2 regions of the Kribbella sp. NPDC004536 genome follow, and region 1 is predicted to be linked to the other one. Evidence: riboswitches for the same ligand, from Rfam matches in the RefSeq annotation. Region 1 holds a riboswitch; the other holds the start of a gene.
The links. A riboswitch is a leader RNA that binds a small molecule or an ion and turns the genes downstream of it on or off. The one in region 1 is predicted to bind cobalamin.
Positions count from the first base shown of each region.

Region 2: another riboswitch for cobalamin. It lies ahead of ACFYRU_RS34260 (ribonucleoside-diphosphate reductase subunit alpha); the one in region 1 lies ahead of ACFYRU_RS13910 (ABC transporter substrate-binding protein).

Region 1 is NZ_JBIALY010000001.1:2,790,165-2,799,431, reverse strand. Features, by position in the region: gene ACFYRU_RS13930 (methyltransferase) at 1-659, opposite strand, end outside; gene ACFYRU_RS13925 (PLP-dependent aminotransferase family protein) at 688-2,187, shown strand; gene ACFYRU_RS13920 (FecCD family ABC transporter permease) at 2,150-3,118, opposite strand; gene ACFYRU_RS13915 (FecCD family ABC transporter permease) at 3,115-4,080, opposite strand; gene ACFYRU_RS13910 (ABC transporter substrate-binding protein) at 4,077-5,096, opposite strand; cobalamin riboswitch at 5,123-5,306, opposite strand; gene ACFYRU_RS13905 (hypothetical protein) at 5,337-6,290, opposite strand; gene ACFYRU_RS13900 (MFS transporter) at 6,304-7,584, opposite strand; gene ACFYRU_RS13895 (hypothetical protein) at 7,772-8,545, shown strand; gene ACFYRU_RS13890 (sterol carrier family protein) at 8,600-8,938, opposite strand; gene ACFYRU_RS13885 (hypothetical protein) at 9,028-9,267, shown strand, end outside.
Region 2 is NZ_JBIALY010000004.1:200,549-209,815, forward strand. Features, by position in the region: gene ACFYRU_RS34245 (TetR/AcrR family transcriptional regulator) at 1-344, shown strand, start outside; gene ACFYRU_RS34250 (Fic family protein) at 399-1,664, shown strand; gene ACFYRU_RS34255 (DinB family protein) at 1,736-2,311, shown strand; cobalamin riboswitch at 2,371-2,539, shown strand; gene ACFYRU_RS34260 (ribonucleoside-diphosphate reductase subunit alpha) at 2,672-6,712, shown strand; gene ACFYRU_RS34265 (ribonucleotide-diphosphate reductase subunit beta) at 6,709-7,749, shown strand; gene ACFYRU_RS34270 (alginate lyase family protein) at 7,823-9,007, opposite strand; gene ACFYRU_RS34275 (isochorismatase family protein) at 9,085-9,267, opposite strand, start outside.

The DNA.
Region 1 (9,267 bases):
ACGGACTCGACCATCGCGATGAAGGTCTTGCGGGTGAACCCGTCGACGAGGTGCGGCAGGTTCTGGTCGGCGTACACGGTCCGCGGCTCGGCCCGTACGTCGGCGTACCCGGCCTGTTCGAGCAACGGCTGGAGGCGGCGCCCGATCAGCGAGTCACCGCCCGCGGCGGCCTGCAGGTCGACGAGGCAGTCGATGACGGCCTGCGCCCGCGGGCTCCGCGGATGGAAGAACGCGGACCCGTGGTCGCCCTCGATGACGGTGATCGTGCCGCCCGGCTTCAGCAGACCGCGCAACCGAACCAGCGCGGCGACCGGATCGGCGAGGTGTTCGAGGACGAAGCAGACGAAGACGTGGTCGAACTTCTTGTCCGGCAGCTCGTGGAGATCCAGCAGCCGGAAATCGACCTCGGCGAGCGCGGCGACGCGGGCCTTGGCCTGCGCGAGCGATTCCTCGGAGATGTCGATCGACACGAGTTCGATGGCCGGGCTCCGGGTAACGAGCTGGACGGTCTGCGCGCCGACCCCACAACCTGCCTCGAGGACGCGGCTGCCAGGTGGGTACGTCGTACCGCCGTGCAGCAGGTCGGCGAGCGTACCGGCCTGGTCGGTCAGGCGGCGGGTCTCCGCCGGGGTGTAGCCGTGGACGTAGTCGGTTCCCATACCTCAACGGTCGCGCCACAATGGTCCTGTGAACAGGTCCAATTCAGGGATAAGTGGCCGGTCCAAAGGATCGGACTTCCTGCAGCTCGACCCGGCCGAGGCACCGGCCGGCGGGCTCGCCGACTGGCTGACCGACCGCCTCCGGACCGCAATCTCGATGGGCCATCTGCCGGTCGGCGCGCGGCTGCCGTCGACCCGCACCCTGGCCGCGGACCTGGGCATCTCCCGCGGCGTGGTCACCGAGTCGTACCAACGGCTGACCGAGGACGGCCACCTCGCCGGGCGGGGGCGAGCCGGGACGATCGTGGTTGCCGTCCCGCTGGCGAACCGAACGACAGGACGTAGTCGTCTACGTACACCGCCTCGCCCGCCTGGCGCGACCGACGCAGCGGGCCGAACCGCGGACACCTCCTGTCGTTCGGTACCGGACCTCGACATCTTCGACAACCTCCGGTCCGCCCCGGCCCGGATCGATCTGACCCCTGGCGTGCCGGACCTGGCTGCCTTCCCCCGAACGGCCTGGTTGCGGGCCGAGCGGGCGGTGCTGACAGACCTGGAGGCGGCCGAGTTCGGGTACGGCGACCCGGCCGGGACCCCGGCGCTCCGGCGGGCGGTGGCCGGGTGGCTGGCGCAGTACCGCGGGATCGCGGCCGACCCGGAGGACCTGATCATCGTCGCCGGTGTCGCTCAGGCGATCGCGATGGTCGCGCAACTGCTCGGCCGGCACGGTGTCGACGAGATCGCCGTCGAGGATCCCGGCTCGCTCGGATCCCGCCAGCACCTGCAGGGCTGGGGCATGCGGACGCCGCCGATCCCGGTCGACGAGCGCGGCCTGCAGGTCGACGTACTGCGGAAGTCCGGCGCGTCCGTGGTGATGGCGACACCGGCCCACCACTTCCCGACCGGAACGGTCCTCGACGGCGAACGCCGGCGCGAACTCGTCCAGTGGGCCACCGACGGCGGGCTGGTGATCGAGGACGACTACGACGCCGAGCACCGGTACGACCGCCCGCCGGTCCCCGCACTCCGCGCGATGCTCCCGGACCAGGTGATCTACGTCGGCAGCGTCTCCAAGCTGCTGGCGCCCGCGCTGCGGATCGGCTGGATGCTGGCACCCCCGCAGTACAAGGACGAACTCATCGGCCGCAAGCGCCTCGCCGACCTCGGCAACGCGGCTCTCCCGCAGCTGACCCTCGCGCAACTGATGGAGTCCGGCGAACTCGAACGCCAGCTGCGGTTCCTCCGCCGCCGGCATCGGACCCGCCGCGACGCGATGGTCACCGCGATCCGCAACCACTTGCCCACCGCAACCATCCACGGCGCCGCCGCGGGCCTGCACCTGACCATCACGTTCGACGAGGGCGACGACACGACGCTGGCCGCCGCCGCGCTGCAACAAGGCGTGAAGTGTCACCCGCTCTCCTGGCACTGCCAGCTCCCGCACGCGCCCGGTCTGGTCCTCGGGTACGCCGCCCGCACCCCGACCGAGATCACCGAAGCGATCGCCACGATCGCGAAGGTCTGCTGAGCAGGTACAGCAGGTACGGCGCACCGAGAAACGCCGTCACCACACCGACCGGCAGCACCGTCGGCGCCACCACGGTCCGCGCGATCAAGTCGGACGCAACCACGAGCAACGCCCCGATCGCTCCTGGGACAAGCAGTCCGGTACGCCGTGGAGCCAACTGCGGCGCCACCAACGCCACGAACCCGATCGGCCCGGCCGCCGCCGTCGCGAACGCCGCGAGCCCCACGCCGAGCGCGATCAACGCACCACGCGCCAGCTCGACCCGCACTCCCAACGCCCGCGCGACGTCGTCTCCGAGCTCGAGCAACCGCAGCTGCCGCGTCAACACAACCGCCGCCGGCAGCCCAACGCCGACCGTCCCGCCGACCAGAACGACGTCCGACCACGACCGCCCGGCAAGACTCCCGGCCAGCCACATCGACGCACTCTTCGCGGTGTAGATGTCCGCGAGCGTCAGCAGGTACGCCGTCAACGACCCGATGATCGCGGTCACGCCGATCCCGACGAGCACCAACCGGTGGCCCGCGATCCCGTCCCGATACGCGAGCAGGTACACACTGATTGCCGCCAGCAACGACCCGAGCAGGGCTCCGAACGGGATCCACCCGCTGCCGAGGACGGTGATCATCAGGACCGCGGCCAGCGCCGCGCCGGCGTTGATGCCGATCAGGTCCGGGCTCACCAGCGGGTTCCGCGCCAGCCGTTGGAAGATCGCGCCGGACACCGCGAACGCCGTACCGACGCCGATCCCGACCAACACACGCGGCAGCCGATTGCCGACGACCACGTCGTACGTGATCAACGTCCCGTGCCCCGCGAGCGTTCGCAGTACGTCGGCCAGGGACAACGCGAAGTCGCCCTGGGTCAACGCGAAGGCTCCGACCACCAATGTGCACAACCAGGCGGCCGTCGCGACCGCGAAGCCCTTCACAGCGCGGCCGTCCGCCGGCGCCGAACCAGCGCGATGAACAGCGGGGCGCCGACGATCGCGGTGACGATCCCGACCTGCAGCTCGGCCGGCCGAGCGACGAACCGTCCGACAACGTCGGCCAACAGCAGTACCGCCGGGGCGAGCAGCATCGACAACGGGAGGATCCGGCGCTGGTCGGGCCCCAGGAGCAGCCGCGCGACGTGCGGTACGGCGAGCCCGAGGAACCCGATCGGCCCCGCGATCGCGGTCGCCGTACCGGCGAGAACGACCACGGCCAGGCCGGCGAGTACGCGGACCAGCAGCACCCGGGTGCCGAGCGCGCGGGCGAGGTCCTCGCCGAGCGCGAGCTGGTTCAGCGACCGGCCGAGCACCAGCGCAAGACAGGTGCCGACGGCAACGAACGGTACGGCCTGCGCGACGACGGAGCCGGAGGCGAGCGACAACGACCCGACCACCCAGAACCGGTACTCGTTCAGCGTGGAGAGGTCCGTCAGCGTCGCGACCGACGTGAGCGAGCCGAGCAACGCGGAGATCGCTGCCCCGGCCAGCGCCAGCTTCACCGGCGCCGCGCCGCCGATCAGGTACACGACGACCGTCGCGACCAGCGCGCCGCCCAGCGCGAACCAGACGTACCCCGTCAGACTGTGGACGCCGAACACCCCGATCGCCGCGACGACCGCGACCGCGGCGCCGGCGTTCACGCCGAGGATCCCGGGGTCGGCCAGCGGGTTCCGGGTGACGCCCTGCATGACCGCGCCGGACAGTCCGAGTGCGGCGCCGACGAGCAGCCCGGCGACCGTCCGCGGCAATCGCAGGTACCGGACCACTCGATCGGTGTCGCTCCCGCTGAAGTCCGCGAACGCTCGGTACACCTCGCCAGGTCCGATCCACTGGTTGCCGACGCACATCGACAGCACGACCACGACCGCGAGCAGGCCGACGAGGCCCGCAGCCCGTTTCACTTCACCAGGTCGGGATGCAGGAGGTGGCCGAGGTTCTCGGTCGTGTACGCGCCCCGGACGCCGGCCGAGTGGTTCGCGAACAGCCACGGGATCACATGCTTCGAACGCACCGCCTTGAGGTTCGCGAACGCCGGGTTGGCGAGCATCCTGTCGACGTCCGGCTGGGCGGCCGCCGGCGTCAGCGACGCGTCGCAGCAGCCGCTGATCAGTACGTAGTCCGGGTCCCGCCTGATGAACTCCTCGACGCTGATCTTCACGTTCCGCTTCGAGGTCAGGTCGGCGAACGCGTTCACGCCACCGGCCTGCCGGATCAGTACGGTGCCGAAATCCGGGCCGCCGGACACCGTCATCCCGCCGCCCTCGAGCCCCGGCCGGACGATCGCGACGGTCGGCCGCGGCGTATCCTTGACCGCCTCCGCGACGGCGGCGATCCGGCGTTTCTGGTCGGCGATCACCTGCTCGGCGCGGTCCTCGACGCCGAACAGCCGGCCGAGATCGCGCAGGTCGGCGTACACGTTGTCCATCGACACCGTCGACGGGTCGATCGCCTCGTCGCCCTTGCCGTCCGCGGTCGGGCACAGCGGGCTGAAGATCCAGGTCCGGACGCCGAGGTCGGCGAGGCTCTGCCGGCTGCCGAAGCTCGCGTCGCTGCCGGCCGCGCTGAACACGTCGTTGAAGCCGGACAGCACGAAATCCGGATTCAGGCTGAGCAGTTCCTCGCGGCTCGGCAGGTTCTTGAAGTACTTCGCCTTCGACTGCGCGGCCGCGTACTCCGGCAGCACCTGGGCGTCCAGGTACGCCGTACCGACCAGGCGGTCCGAGATCCCCAGCGCGTGGGCCAGCTCGATCGCCGGCTGGTACGCAGCGAACACCCGCTCGGGCGGCTTGTCGGCGGAGACCTCGATCCCGCAGTTCTTCACCACAGCCTCGCCGGGAGAACTCTCGGCGGCGGACGGCGCGCAGCCGGCCAGCAGGGTCAACGACAAGGCAACAGCGAACACACGTACGACGGCCATGGGCGGACCGCTCCTCCAGCACCTCGTGGACGGGTCAGCGCCGTGGCCGGTCTCCTGGCTGACGGGTACCGCGTCCACCGGTCTGACCTTCCCAGCCGCACGCGGCCAGTGGTCCTCTCGCGAGCCGACTGGTGCACATCCCGATCACAGTGGCGAGGGCCGCGCCGGTATCGCACCGGCTTCCCGAACACCACGGCGCGGCCACCCTAACACCCGCGACCGGGTCGCAGATACCCAGGCTCAGTGGGTGTAGACCGATGCCATCGCGAGCGCGAACTGGGTCATCACGTCCGGGTTGATCGCACGTGCCGGGAGGGGGACGAAGTCGACCAGCTTGTCGTCGCCGACCCGGATCGTGGTCCGGCCGGTTGCCGTGTCGACGTACCCTTCGTCGCCGAACGGGATCGACTGCGAGGTCGCGGCCTTGCTCAGCGGGGCGATCAACGCCTTCGCCTGCGGCGTGTGCCGTACCGAGGTGGTCAGCAGGCCCGACGCGGTGATCCAACCGCAGACCGGGTCGCCCTGTGCCGTCTCGCTGTCGCGCCGCGCGGTCGGCCGCGCGCCCAGTACCTTCTCCGCCGCGGAGGACCCGCGGTCGCAGTCCGGGAGCGTGACCACCGGGTCCGCCGTCGGTACGTCCACCGCCTGCTGCGCGACCTCCTGCGCGAGTACGACGTACTTCGCGAGCGTGGCCTTCGGACCGGCGACCTTGTACAGCTTGCCCCCGACCAAGAAGACCACGAACGTACTGGCTCCGTAGCCGCCGTCACCGACCACCACCGGCTTCACCGGCTCGCCCTTGTACGCCTTCTGCGTCGCGGCCAGCGTCGCCGCGGTCGCCGGCAGCACCGAGGTCTCGACGTTCAGCACCGGACCGTTCGGGAAGTTGCTCAACGTCAGCTGACAGACGTCGTACGTCGGGATGCCGAAATCGGTCGGTGTCGCCTTCGTCTGGACGTCCACCGCGGGCACTGCGAGCGTGGTCCGGACCAACTCCTGATCCAGCTTCATGCACACGGTCTCCGCGGGCGTCGCCGAGGCGGTCGGCGTCGGCGTATCCGAGGGGGTCGCCGACGGGGTGTCCAGCGAGCTCACCGACACCAGCGGCGGGACGCTCGGCGCAGTCTCCTGCCCGGGACCACCGCAGCCAGCGAGCAGTACGACAGCCAGGCCAGCGGCGATCAAGGTACGCATGATGCCCCGAAGCCTAGCCCGCGGTCCGGAGCTCTCTTTCCCGTACGGCGTGTTCATCGGTGCGGGCGTCGTACCGCCAGAACTCGCGCAGCCACGCGGCGGTCCCGATCACCCCGACGACGCACAGGGCGCCGCCGCTGACGATCGCGGTCCGGACCGTGGTGAGGTCGGCGACCAGGCCGGAACGGGCCTGACCGCCGAGTGGGCCGAGCGAGTAGCCGAGCATCTCGATCCCGGCCAGCCGGCCGCGCATCTCGTCCGGGATGGTCTGGTTCCAGATCACCGAGCGGAACAGCACCGAGACCATGTCGCAGGCTCCGGCGAGCGCGAAGAAGCCGATGGCGAACCAGATGTTCGGCGCCAGCCCGGCGATCCCGACCGCGGCGCCCCAGCCCATGGTCGCGAGTACGACGGCCCGGCCCTGGTGGTGCACGTGTTTGGCCCAGCCGCTCGTCAGCGAGGCGCACATCGCGCCGATCGCCTCGGCGCTGTACAGCAGGCCGAGCAGCTTCGGTTCCTTCAGGATGTCCGTCGCGAACGCCGGGAACAGCACGATAGGCATCGCCAGGAACATCCCGACCATGTCGACCAGGTACGTCGCCAGCAGGTCCTTGCGGCGGAACGCGTACACGATCCCGCCGCCGATCGCGCGCAGGCTCGGCGCCGTGGTGTGCTCGCGTGAGCGGTACGACCCGAGCCGGGCGTACAGCAGCGTGGCGAACACGATCCCGGCCAGCTCGACCGAGAACGCCCAGGTCACGCCCACCGAGCCGACCAGGACGCCACCGAGCGCCGGGCCGGCCAACTGCCCGACCTGGGAGGTCAGTGAGCTCAGCGCGACCGCGGCCGGGATCTCCTCGTGCTTCACCACCCGCGGGAGGAGCGCTTCGCGCGAGGGTCGCTGCAGCGACGAGGCGACGGCGTTGAGCGCGCCGCAGACGTAGATCAGCCACACCTGCGGGTGCGCGAGCAGGGTGTTCGCGACCATCAGCGCGGAGATCACCACCTGGGCGATCCCGGTCCCGACCAGCAGTTTCCGGCGTTCCACGTGGTCCGCGAGCGCACCGCCGTACAGGCCGAACACGATCAGCGGGACGATCGTCACCAGGCCCATCGCGCCGACCGCGAAGTTCGATCCGGTCAGCTGGTACAGCTGGTACGGCAGCGCGACGTACCCGACCATGCCGCCGAGGAAGAAGACCGAGCCGGCCACCAGCAGGATCCGGAAGTCGCGGGAACCGCGCCACGGGGTCAGATCGACCCGCAACCGGGCCAGCCGGGTACGAAGACTCACCGCACCATGGTGACAGGTCCGACCGGTAAGGACGAACCTGATTTCCGGCCACCCTTTCGAGCAGGATCGAAAGGATCCGGGAGCGACCCGGGGGCGTCCTAGCGTGACAACCGATTGGTTGCCCAGGGCGTCAATCTCGGAGGCCGGGGAAACCCCGGCCGAATCTCGGGAATCGGAGAACAACCGCATGATCTCGATCAAGTCGGCCGGCACCCGGCTGCTCGCCACCCTCGCTGTCGGCGCGGCCGCCGGTGCCACCCTGCTTGTTCCTTCCACGGCCCAGGCCGCGGGCACGGCGACCGCCGCCGTCCCGGCCGTGCTCAAGTCCGGCGAGTACCTCAAGCCGGGCCAGTACCGGCGCTCGTCGAACGGCATGTACACGCTCATCATGCAGACCGACGGCAACGCGGTGCTGTACAAGGGCCGCACGGCGCTGTGGGCCACGGTGACGAACCGCAAAGCCTCGAGCCTGATCATGAAGCGCGACGGCAACCTGGTCGTCGTCTCCGGCCGGACGACGATCTGGGCTAGCAACACCGCCGGCAACACCGGCGCCTTCCTCGCCGTCCAGGACGACTCCAACCTGGTCATCTACAACAGCCGCAAGAAGCCTGTCTGGTACCGGCACATGGTGATCGGCACGCTCGGCTCGGGCCGAGCGCTGCAGGTGTACGACATGCTGTTCTCGACGAGCCGGGTGTTCCGCCTGCAGATGCAGACCGACGGCAACCTCGTGATGGTCAAGAACGGCAAGACGCCGGTCTGGTCGACCCGGACGGTCAGCAAGGGTGCGTTCGCGGTCATGCAGACCGACGGCAACCTGGTCGTCTACAGCGCGGCCAAGCGCCCGCTGTGGTCCAGCAAGACCGTCCGTAAGGGCGCCGTGCTGCAGATGCGGAACGACGGGCGGCTGGTGATCGTGTACGGCCGCACGGCGATCTGGTCGACCTCGGCGCACTGATCCTCGGCGAACCCGACTCGGGCCGCGGCACTGCAGGGGAGTGCCGCGGCCCTGTCACGTCAGCGGCAGCAATTCGGTCAGGTCAGTGCGTTCGCCGCTGGCCCGGAGCTTGCCGGTCATTCGGGCCTCTGCCCAGGTCACGCGGCCGAGCGCGACGTCGATCCACAACTCCGGCGGCATCTCGATCACCGCTCCGGGTGTACCGCGGGTGTGGCGCGGGCCTTCGATGCACTGCACGGCGCCGTACGGCGGAATCCGTACCTCCACCGCGTGCCCCGGTGCCTTCACGACCAGGCGGTTCAGCAGTTCCTTGGTGAGCAGCTTCAGCTCGGCGCGTTCTGCCGTACCGTCGTCGTATCGCTGCAGGGCCTGCTGAAAAGCGGTGTTCGACATCTCCACGACGAGCCAGCGTACGCGGCGGTTTGCGGTGACGCCCCTCTCGTCGGGGATAATCGGCCCGGAGAGAGGGAAGCGAGGTCGGGATGCTCACGCCCAGGCACCAGGCGCTGCTGATGACGCTGGCGGGAATGACCGTCGGCGTAGTGGCCTTCGGCACGGTCGTCGCCGTCAACGGCGGCAACCCGTTCACAGCGCACGACACGCCGGTGGGCATCGTCAGCCCGATTCCGTCCAGCACCCCGGCCCGCGGCGACGGGCTCCAGGCCGACGGCCTGCAGTACGTCGTGCAGAACTTCGGCACCGACGACGACCCGGTGTCGGCG
Region 2 (9,267 bases), on a different contig from region 1:
CGCTCGAGGCGATGCTGGTCGCGTTCCAGCACTGGGCGGAGACGACCATCGGCGACGTCGCCTGGACGGTGTTCGAGGTCGAGTTCGCCACGCGCGCCCGGCAGGACGAGCACATCCGGCGGGAGCTCGCCGAGCGGAACGCACAGATCCGGGCGGCCGTGACCACGCTCCTCAGCGAGCATGCCGACGCGTTCGGGATCACGCTGCCGCTGCCGGCCGCCACCTGCGCGACCGCCCTGCTCAGCCTGGGCGTCGGACTCGGCGTCCAGCGCGCCATCGATCCCGACGTCGGTGTCGCGGTGCTACCGAACATGATCCGGCTGCTCGCCGGCGGCTCCAGCTGAGTCCGCTTTTCCACAGGTCTTGTTCAAGGTTTGTGGATAAGCTTGAATAAGGGTATGGCACGGGTTGAGTTGCACCGCTGGCCCGGGCACCCCGACGGGTTCACCCGGGCGGAGCGCCTGGGCGGGTCGTACGAGCTGTACCTGCCCGACCCACTGGTCGGGCGTGAGTTCGACCTGCCCGACGACGTGCTCGCGCTGCTCGAGGACGCCGCCGGCGATCTCGCCCGCCTGGACGCGACCGCCGCCGTGCTGACGAACAGCGAGGCGCTGGCGCGGCTGCTGCTCCGGGCCGAGGCGGTCGGGTCGTCGCACATCGAAGGTCTCGTCGTCGGCGCGCGCCGGTTGCTGAAGGCCGACGTACTGCGGGACCGGGCCCGGGACGTGACGGCCGAGGAGGTGCTCGGCGCGGTCGACGCGATGACCTGGGTGACGGACTCCGTACAGGCCGGTGACAAGCTCGAGGTCGAGCATCTGCTGGAAGCGCATCGCCGACTGATGGCGCAGTCGCCGAACCCGGAGTACGGCGGCGAGATCCGCTACCTGCAGAACTGGATCGGCGGCCGCTCCCCCGCCGAGGCGTACTACGTCCCGCCGCCGGCCCAACTGATCCCGGAACTGCTCGCCGACCTGATGACCTTCGTCCGCGAGTCGCGCCTCCCGGTGCTCGCGAAGACCGCGATCGCGCATGCACAGTTCGAGACCGTCCACCCCTTTGCCGACGGCAACGGCCGGACCGGGCGCGCGCTGATCCACCTGATCCTGCGCGCCGAGGGCCTGATCACCCGCACGGTCCCACCTGTCTCGCTGTCGCTCGCGACGCATGCCTTCGAGTACGTCGAGGCGCTGACCGCCTTCCGGTACGTCGGACGCGCCACCACCGCCAAGGCCCGCGCCGCCGCGAACCCGTGGTTGCGGATGTTCGCGATGGCGTGCACGCATGCGACCGCGGAGGCCGCCCGCTTCGAGCAGACTGCATCCGACCTCAAGGACGAATGGCGCGAGCGCGCCGCGCCGGTCCGCGCCGGGTCGGCTGCCGAGTTGCTGATCGAGGCACTGCCCGCCGCTCCGGTCCTCACCCTCGCGGCCGCCGCCCAGCTGATCGACCGCTCGCAACAGGCCGCGAACCAGGGCCTGGCCCGGCTGGTCGAGGCCGGCATCCTCCGTGAGGTCACCGACGGGCGGCGCAACCGCGTCTACGAGGCGCCGGAGCTGATCGACGCGTTCACCTTGCTGGAACGCCGCTTCGCGAGCCCGGCCGCGGACACCCGGATCGAACCACCTAGCAGACCGGTCCCGTCGAGGCCAGGACCGACACACTAGGCGGTTTGACTTTCCGGTCGCGAGCGAGCAAGAATTCGAACACATGTTCGAAGCGTACAGGGGAGCTCGTGATGGCGTTCGACTGGGACATCCTGCACCGGCCGTCGGCGATGGCGATGGTGCGCGGCCAGCTGGGCTTCAGCTGGATGGTGCTGTCCGGACGCCTGGCCCAGCTGACCGACGAGCAGTACTTCTGGCGGCCGAGCAGTGCGGCGCTGACCGTCGTCCGGAGGCACTACGCCGGGCAGTTCCGATCACTCGGGTCCGGCGAATGGGTCGCGCAGTGGCCGGACGAGCCGGACCACCGTGGGCCGCGGACGATCGCTTGGCTGATCGCGCACCTGACCGAGACGTTCTTCGAGCGCTGGGAGTGGACGTTCGGGGCGAGCCGGCAAGGCCGCGCGGACATCACCCTGCACGGCAACGCCCGCGACGCGGTCGCCTGGCTGACGTACTGGGTCGAGGCCTGGCAGGACGCGATCGCCGAGCTGGACGAGAGCGAGGCGATGACGATCGGCCTCAGCCAGGCCAACGAGCTGGACGCGAGCGAACCCTTCGGACACGTCGTGCTGCGGCTCAACCGTGAGCTCATCCACCACGGCTCGGAGATCATGACGCTCCAGGACCTGTACGCGGTCGCGGCGTGAGGACACAAGATGTGCGACACGCGGCGTGGCGCTACCACAAGATGTAGATCGATCGGCCTAGCATCGCTACTGCTGGTGGTTCGGGATGCTCAACACCACAAGATGTTGGGTAGTCCGAGGCAACAGGGGAATCCGGTGCGACTCCGGAGCTGCCCCGCAACGGTGAGCCGACGCGCCGTCCAGGCGCGCCCGCAAGTCCGGATACCTGCCACCGGCGCGTGCACCGCCGGTGCACGCGGTCCGAGATCTCGCGGGTGGGTCGCCGGGCGCGACGGTAGTGATCCCGGCCGGTGCTGCCGGTCGCGTCGTGCGCCTGCTCGTGTGGTCTCGGGTCTCCGAACTCTTCTGGAGCGCACACCTGTGACCATCGCTTCCTCATCCCCCGCGGCAGCGGGTCAGGCGGTCGAGCTGACCGTCGTCCGCCGCGACGGCAGCAGTACTCCCTTCGACACCACCAAGATCTCCGTCGCCATGACGAAGGCGTTCCTCGCCGTCGAGGGCGCCGACGCCGGCAGCACCCACCGGGTCCGCGACCTGGTGACCGACCTGACCGGCCGGGTCGTCACCGCCCTCACCAGCCGCGGCCTGCCGTCCGCCACGTCGTCCACGTCTTCCACGTCTTCCACGTCTTCCACGTCTTCCACGTCTTCCACGTCTTCCACGTCCACGACTTCCACGTCTTCCAGGGCGCGCCGCAGCGTGCAGGTCGAGGACATCCAGGACCAGGTCGAGCTGGCGCTGATGCGCGCCGGCGAGCACCAGGTCGCCCGCGCCTACGTGCTGTACCGCGAGGAGCGGACCAAGGCCCGGACGCCCGCCGACCCGTCCGGCGTCACCGACAAGCCGGCGCTGACCGTCCGCGCGGCCGACGGCAGCCGCACCCCGCTCGACGTCGACCGGCTCCGGGTGATCGTCGCCGAGGCCGCCGACGGCCTCGATGCGGTCGACGCCGAGCTGATCCTCGACGAGACCCTCGGCTCCTGTTACGACGGCATCGCGCAGCACGAGGTCGAGCTCGCACTGGTGATGGCCACCCGGTCGTACGTCGAGACCGAGCCGCAGTACAGCTTCGCCGCGGCCCGCCTGCTGCTCGACCAGATCCGCCGCGAGGCGCTCGGCCGCGTGCACGGCGAACCACGCCAGGCAAGCCAGGCCGACATGACCGAGGCGTACGCCGACTACTTCCCGCGCTACATCCGGACCGGCATCGAGGCCGGCCAACTCGACCCGGAGCTCGGCCGCTTCGACCTCGATCGTCTCGCCGCCGCGATCAGGCCCGAGCGCGACCTCGGCTTCACGTTCCTGGCGCTGCAGACGCTGTACGACCGCTATCTGCTGCACCTCGACAAGGTGCGGTACGAGTTGCCGCAGGCGTTCTTCCTCCGGGTCGCGATGGGCATGGCGCTCCGCGAGGACGACCGCGACGCCCGCGCGATCGAGTTCTACGAACTGCTCAGCTCGTTCCGCTTCATGTCGTCGACACCGACCCTGTTCAACTCCGGCACCACCCGCCCGCAGCTGTCGTCCTGCTTCCTGACGACGGTCCAGGACGACCTGTCCGGCATCTTCACCGGCATCCGCAACAACGCCCTGCTCGCCAAGTACTCCGGCGGCCTCGGCAACGACTGGACCCCCATCCGCGGCATCGGCGCCCACATCCACGGCACCAACGGCGAGTCCCAGGGCATAGTCCCCTTCCTCAAAATCGCCAACGACACCGCCGTAGCCGTGAATCAGTGTTTCGCGCCGGAGACGCTTGTCTACACCGCAGGCAGAGCGAAAGCGATCCGCGACGTCAAGATCGGCGACCTGGTCCTCGGCGCCAGCGGTCGCTACCGCGAAGTGACGAAGACATTCACGTACGACCAGGACGGCCCGATGGTGGAGCTCGACGTCAAGCACTCGATCGACCCGCTCGTGGTGACGTCTGGGCACCCGTTCTACGCAATTCAGGGCATTCCGCTGGAGCAGGGCAACGAGCGCACGTTCCGGTGGCTCAAGAACGGAAAGGTCAAGCCCGGGTGGGTCGAGGCGGGAATGATCAGTAAGGGTGACTACATCGGTCAGGTAGTGCCGGAGGAGATTGTCCCCGTCGGTCTCACCGATGACGACGCACGGCTGTACGGCATCCTGCTCGGCGATGGCCACTCGTCGAAGGACGGCCGTGAGTGGGGCGTCTCGGGCAATCCGACGCGTGATACGCATCTGTCCTTCGTTCGTACCTACTTGACCTCGCGCGGCATCCACTTCTGGGAGGCGCATCGAGGAGACACCTACACGCAGATCTGCTGGGCCTCCGGACGTGGACCACTGCGCGACCCGATGACCGGACGCATCAGCGGGCCGGGCGAGCCAACTCTGCCGTTCACACGTAAGGATCTGTACGCCAGAGATCGCACAAAACGCATCGCGCGACGACTTGCACATCTTCCGCCCAGCCAGACCCTCGCGCTCGTGCGCGGCCTTCTCGAGACGGACGGTGGCGTGTCACGTGGAAAGGAAATCTACTTCACCACTACCTCCGAAGGTCTCGCTACCGGTCTGCGTTACCAACTGCTTCGGCTCGGAGTCCCGACGGCCGGACAGTACCGGGTGCGCGAAGGCGAACATACCGGCCGTCGCTCAGACGGGTCCGAGATTACGTTCTCCAAGCCTGTGCAGACATTCGATCTCCGTATCCCCGCTGTCCCGGGAATCGCCGAGCTGTTCGGAATCACCCCCATTCGGAAACTCAACTGGATCTCGCACGAAGGAATGGTCTTCTCCCGCGTGCGCGATGTCCGCGCGATCCCACCGGTTCCGGTCGTGCACGACCTCGAGGTCGACGTCGACCAGTCCTACATGACCGTCGCCGGTCTGGCTCACAACGGAGGCAAGCGCAAGGGCGCGGTGTGTGCGTATTTGGAGACTTGGCATATCGATGTCGAGGAGTTTCTCGAGCTGCGGAAGAACACCGGGGACGAGCGGCGGCGGACTCATGACATGAACACCGCGAACTGGGTGCCTGATCTGTTCATGCAGCGGGTGGAGGCCGGCGGTGATTGGACGCTGTTCTCGCCGGACGAGGTCCCGGAGCTGCATGATCTGTACGGCGCTGCGTTCGCCGAGGCGTACGCCGGCTACGAGGCGGCGGCGGATCGTGGGGAGATCCGGGTCTTCAAGCGGGTGAAGGCGGTCGAGCTGTGGCGGCGCATGCTGACGGTGCTGTTCGAGACCGGGCACCCGTGGATCACCTTCAAGGACGCCAGCAACCTGCGGTCACCGCAGCAGCACGACGGCGTTGTCCACTCGTCCAACCTCTGCACCGAGATCACGCTGAACACCACCGTCGACGAAACCGCGGTCTGCAACCTCGGCTCGGTCAACCTGGTCGCGCATCTCACCGCGGACGGCCTGGATGCCGAGCTGCTCCGGGACACCGTCCGGACCGCGGTGCGGATGCTCGACAACGTCATCGACGTGAACTTCTACACCACCCCAGAGGCGGAGCGGGCGAACCAGCGGCACCGCCCGGTCGGCCTCGGGTTGATGGGTTTCGCGGACGCACTCGCCAAGCTGCGGATTCCGTACGCCTCCGACGCGGCCGTCGAGTTCGCGGACCGATCCATGGAGGAGATCAGCTACCACGCGATCGAGGCGTCGAGTGACCTGGCGGCCGAGCGCGGCAGCTACTCGTCGTACGACGGGTCGCTGTGGAGCCTCGGGATCCTGCCGATCGACTCGCTCGACCTGCTGCACACCGCCCGCGACGGCGACGTGATCATCGACCGCGGCACCCGGCTCGACTGGGAAACGCTGCGGGCGAAGGTCCTCCGCGACGGCCTGCGGAACTCGAACGTGATGGCGATCGCGCCGACCGCGACGATCTCGAACATCTGCGGCGTGAGCCAGTCGATCGAGCCGACGTACAGCAACCTGTTCGTGAAGTCGAACATGTCCGGCGAGTTCACCGTCGCGAACCCGTACCTGGTCGCCGATCTGAAGGCCCGCGGGCTGTGGGACCAGGTGATGGTGTCCGACCTGAAGTACCACGACGGTGTGCTGGCCGGGATCGAGCGGATCCCCGCCGACCTGCGCGAGCTGTACGCGACCGCGTTCGAGATCGACCCGCTGTGGCTGGTGAAGGCGGCCTCGCGGCGGCAGAAGTGGATCGACCAGGCGCAGTCGCTGAACCTCTACATGGCGAAGCCGTCCGGCCGGGCCCTCGACGAGCTGTACCGGTCAGCTTGGCGGTACGGCCTCAAGACGACCTATTACCTGCGTTCCCAGTCGGCGACGCACGTGGAGAAGTCCACGCTGCGGGGCACCGACGGCCGCCTCAACGCCGTACCGGTTGCCTTGGCCGAGCCCACCGGAGCGGTCTGCTCCATCGACGACCCCGACTGCGAGGCCTGCCAGTGAACACCATTTCCATCGGAGCCGACCGGGTGCAGGTCGCCGAGAAGTCCATGATCAACTCGCGGGCCGACGTCAACCAACTGCTGCCGCTGAAGTACAAGTGGGCCTGGGAGAAGTACCTGAACGCCTGCAACAACCACTGGATGCCCACGGAAGTCTCGATGCAGGCAGACATCTCCCTGTGGAAGTCCCCCAACGGCCTGACCGATGACGAGCGGCTGATGCTCAAGCGGAACCTCGGCTTCTTCGCCACCGCGGAGTCCCTGGTCGCGAACAACATCGTCCTCGCGGTCTACCGTCAGCTCAGCAACCCCGAATGCCGGCAGTACCTGCTCCGCCAGGCGTTCGAGGAGGCCGTGCACACGCACACCTTCCAGTACATCTGTACGTCGCTCGGCCTGGACGAGGGCGAGCTGTTCAACATGTACCGCGAGATCCCGTCGATCTCCGACAAGGACGCCTGGGCGCTGAAGTACACCCAGCACCTCGAGGACCCGGACTTCCGCACTGGTACGCCGGAGAACGACACGGCGTTCCTGCGCGACCTGATCGCGTTCTACGTGGTGTTCGAGGGAATGTGGTTCTACACCGGGTTCGCGCAGATCCTGTCGCTCGGCCGGCGGAACAAGATGGTCGGCATCGCCGAGCAGTACCAGTACATCCTGCGCGACGAGTCGATCCACCTGAACTTCGGCATCGACTGCATCAACCAGATCAAGCAGGAGAATCCGCACCTGTGGACGGCTGCGTTCCAGGCCGAGGTCCGGCAGATGCTGGCCGAGGCCTGCGAACTCGAGGTCGCCTACGGCCGCGCCACCCTGCCGAACGGCATGCTCGGCCTGACCGCGGACCTCTGCGAGCAGTACATGCACTTCATCACCGACCGCAGAGCAGAACAAATTGGACTTGATCCGCTGTTCGGTGAAACGCGGAGCCCCTTCGGATGGATGTCAGAGGTGATGGACCTGAAGAAGGAGAAGAACTTCTTCGAGACCCGAGTGATCGAGTACCAGTCCGCCGGCGGTCTCAGCTGGGACTGACCACCTGATCACCCCTCGGACAGGGAGGCCCGCGGCGCAACTCGCCGCCCCGCGGGCCTCCCGCCTCACCCGGTCAACGGGGGTTGTCGGCGTGGGTGAGGGTTTCCCAGGCGTAGAAGTAGTTGGCGCCGGCTGGGCGTTGGGCTTCGGTGTAGGTCAGTGTCGTGGGCAGCTGCTGGCCCAGGCGGTTGTGGTAGTGGTTGTAGACGATCTCGGTGACTGCGCCGAGGCCCTTCTTCACTGTGCCGCCGCACAGCGTCGACGGAGTTGGAGCGCCGTTCTCCAGGCGGGTATGGAAGTTGTAGGCGTCGGTCAGGCGCTTGCCTGCTTCGGCGTACAGGTTGACGCCCTGGTGGTAGGCGGTTTCGGCGATGTGGGTCGCGGCGGTCAGGCCCCAGCCGGTGTGGCCGAAGTCGCGGCAGGTCTCCTGGGCCAGCCCGTTCGTGAACGTCGACTGGCCCTGCCAGTAGTCGACGATCTCCTGACGCGAGTTCATCGGGCACGTCGACGGCGCCTTCGGGTACGCGCCGTCGCTCGTCTCGTACACGTACCCGGGCAGCCGGCCGCGCCAGATGCTCAGCGCCTTGTCGTACGCCGCGTGGTCGTCGAGGAAGACGGCGATCCCGATCGCGGCGTCGGTCATGATCAGTTCCCAGTTCCCGTTCTTGCAGCCGGCGCCGTCGCGTACCTCGGGCAGGTACACGTCGCGCAGCATCTTCTCGAACCGGCCACGCTGCGCCCACGGTCCGCCGTACGTGTGCTTGATCAGCTCACCGGCCCGCGAGAACGAGGCGCCCGACCAACCGGTCTGCAGCGGCGCGTTGGTGTTGGTGTGATCCTTCAGTACGGCGGACCACGCATCCATGATCTGGATCGACTTCTTGGCGTACCGGTCGTCGCGGGTGAGGTACCAGAGCAGCGCGTGGGTGTACGCGGCCAGCGCGTCGTTGCGCTCGTCGGAGCACCCGTAGTTCGGGTTGGAACTCGAACCGCACTCGACGATCGCGCGCGGCTTCGGTGTGTACGACAAGGCGGCGTACGAGCTCGCCTTCATCGCGTCGTACGCCGCCTTCTGTGGCTGGGCGCCCTTCTGGACCTGGGCGCGGACGAAGTCCAGTTGCGCTTTGTCGACAAGTACTCCGGGATGCTGGAACGCGGCGGGTGCCGCCGTACTCGGCTGACCGGCGAGGAACGCGGCGATCAGCACAGTGACCAGCGCAGTGGTCAGAGCGAGAAGGAGTGGGCGTTGCAGTCGCATGGCTGCCTCCTGGGGGCGGGGCGGAGACAGCCAAGTTAACCGGCGCGGCGACTATTAGTAAACCTTCCTAACCGAATTCAGCCGAGTAGCGCGAGGATCTCGGCGGTGGTGCCGGTTTCGCCCAGTCGCGGGAAGATCCGGGTCAGCGAGTGCTCGTGGGCGTCGGCGGACAGGTCGGTCATCGCGTCGGTCGCGAGCGTCACGTGGTACCCGTGCTCGAACGCGGCACGGGCCGTCGACTCGACCCCGATGCTGGTGGC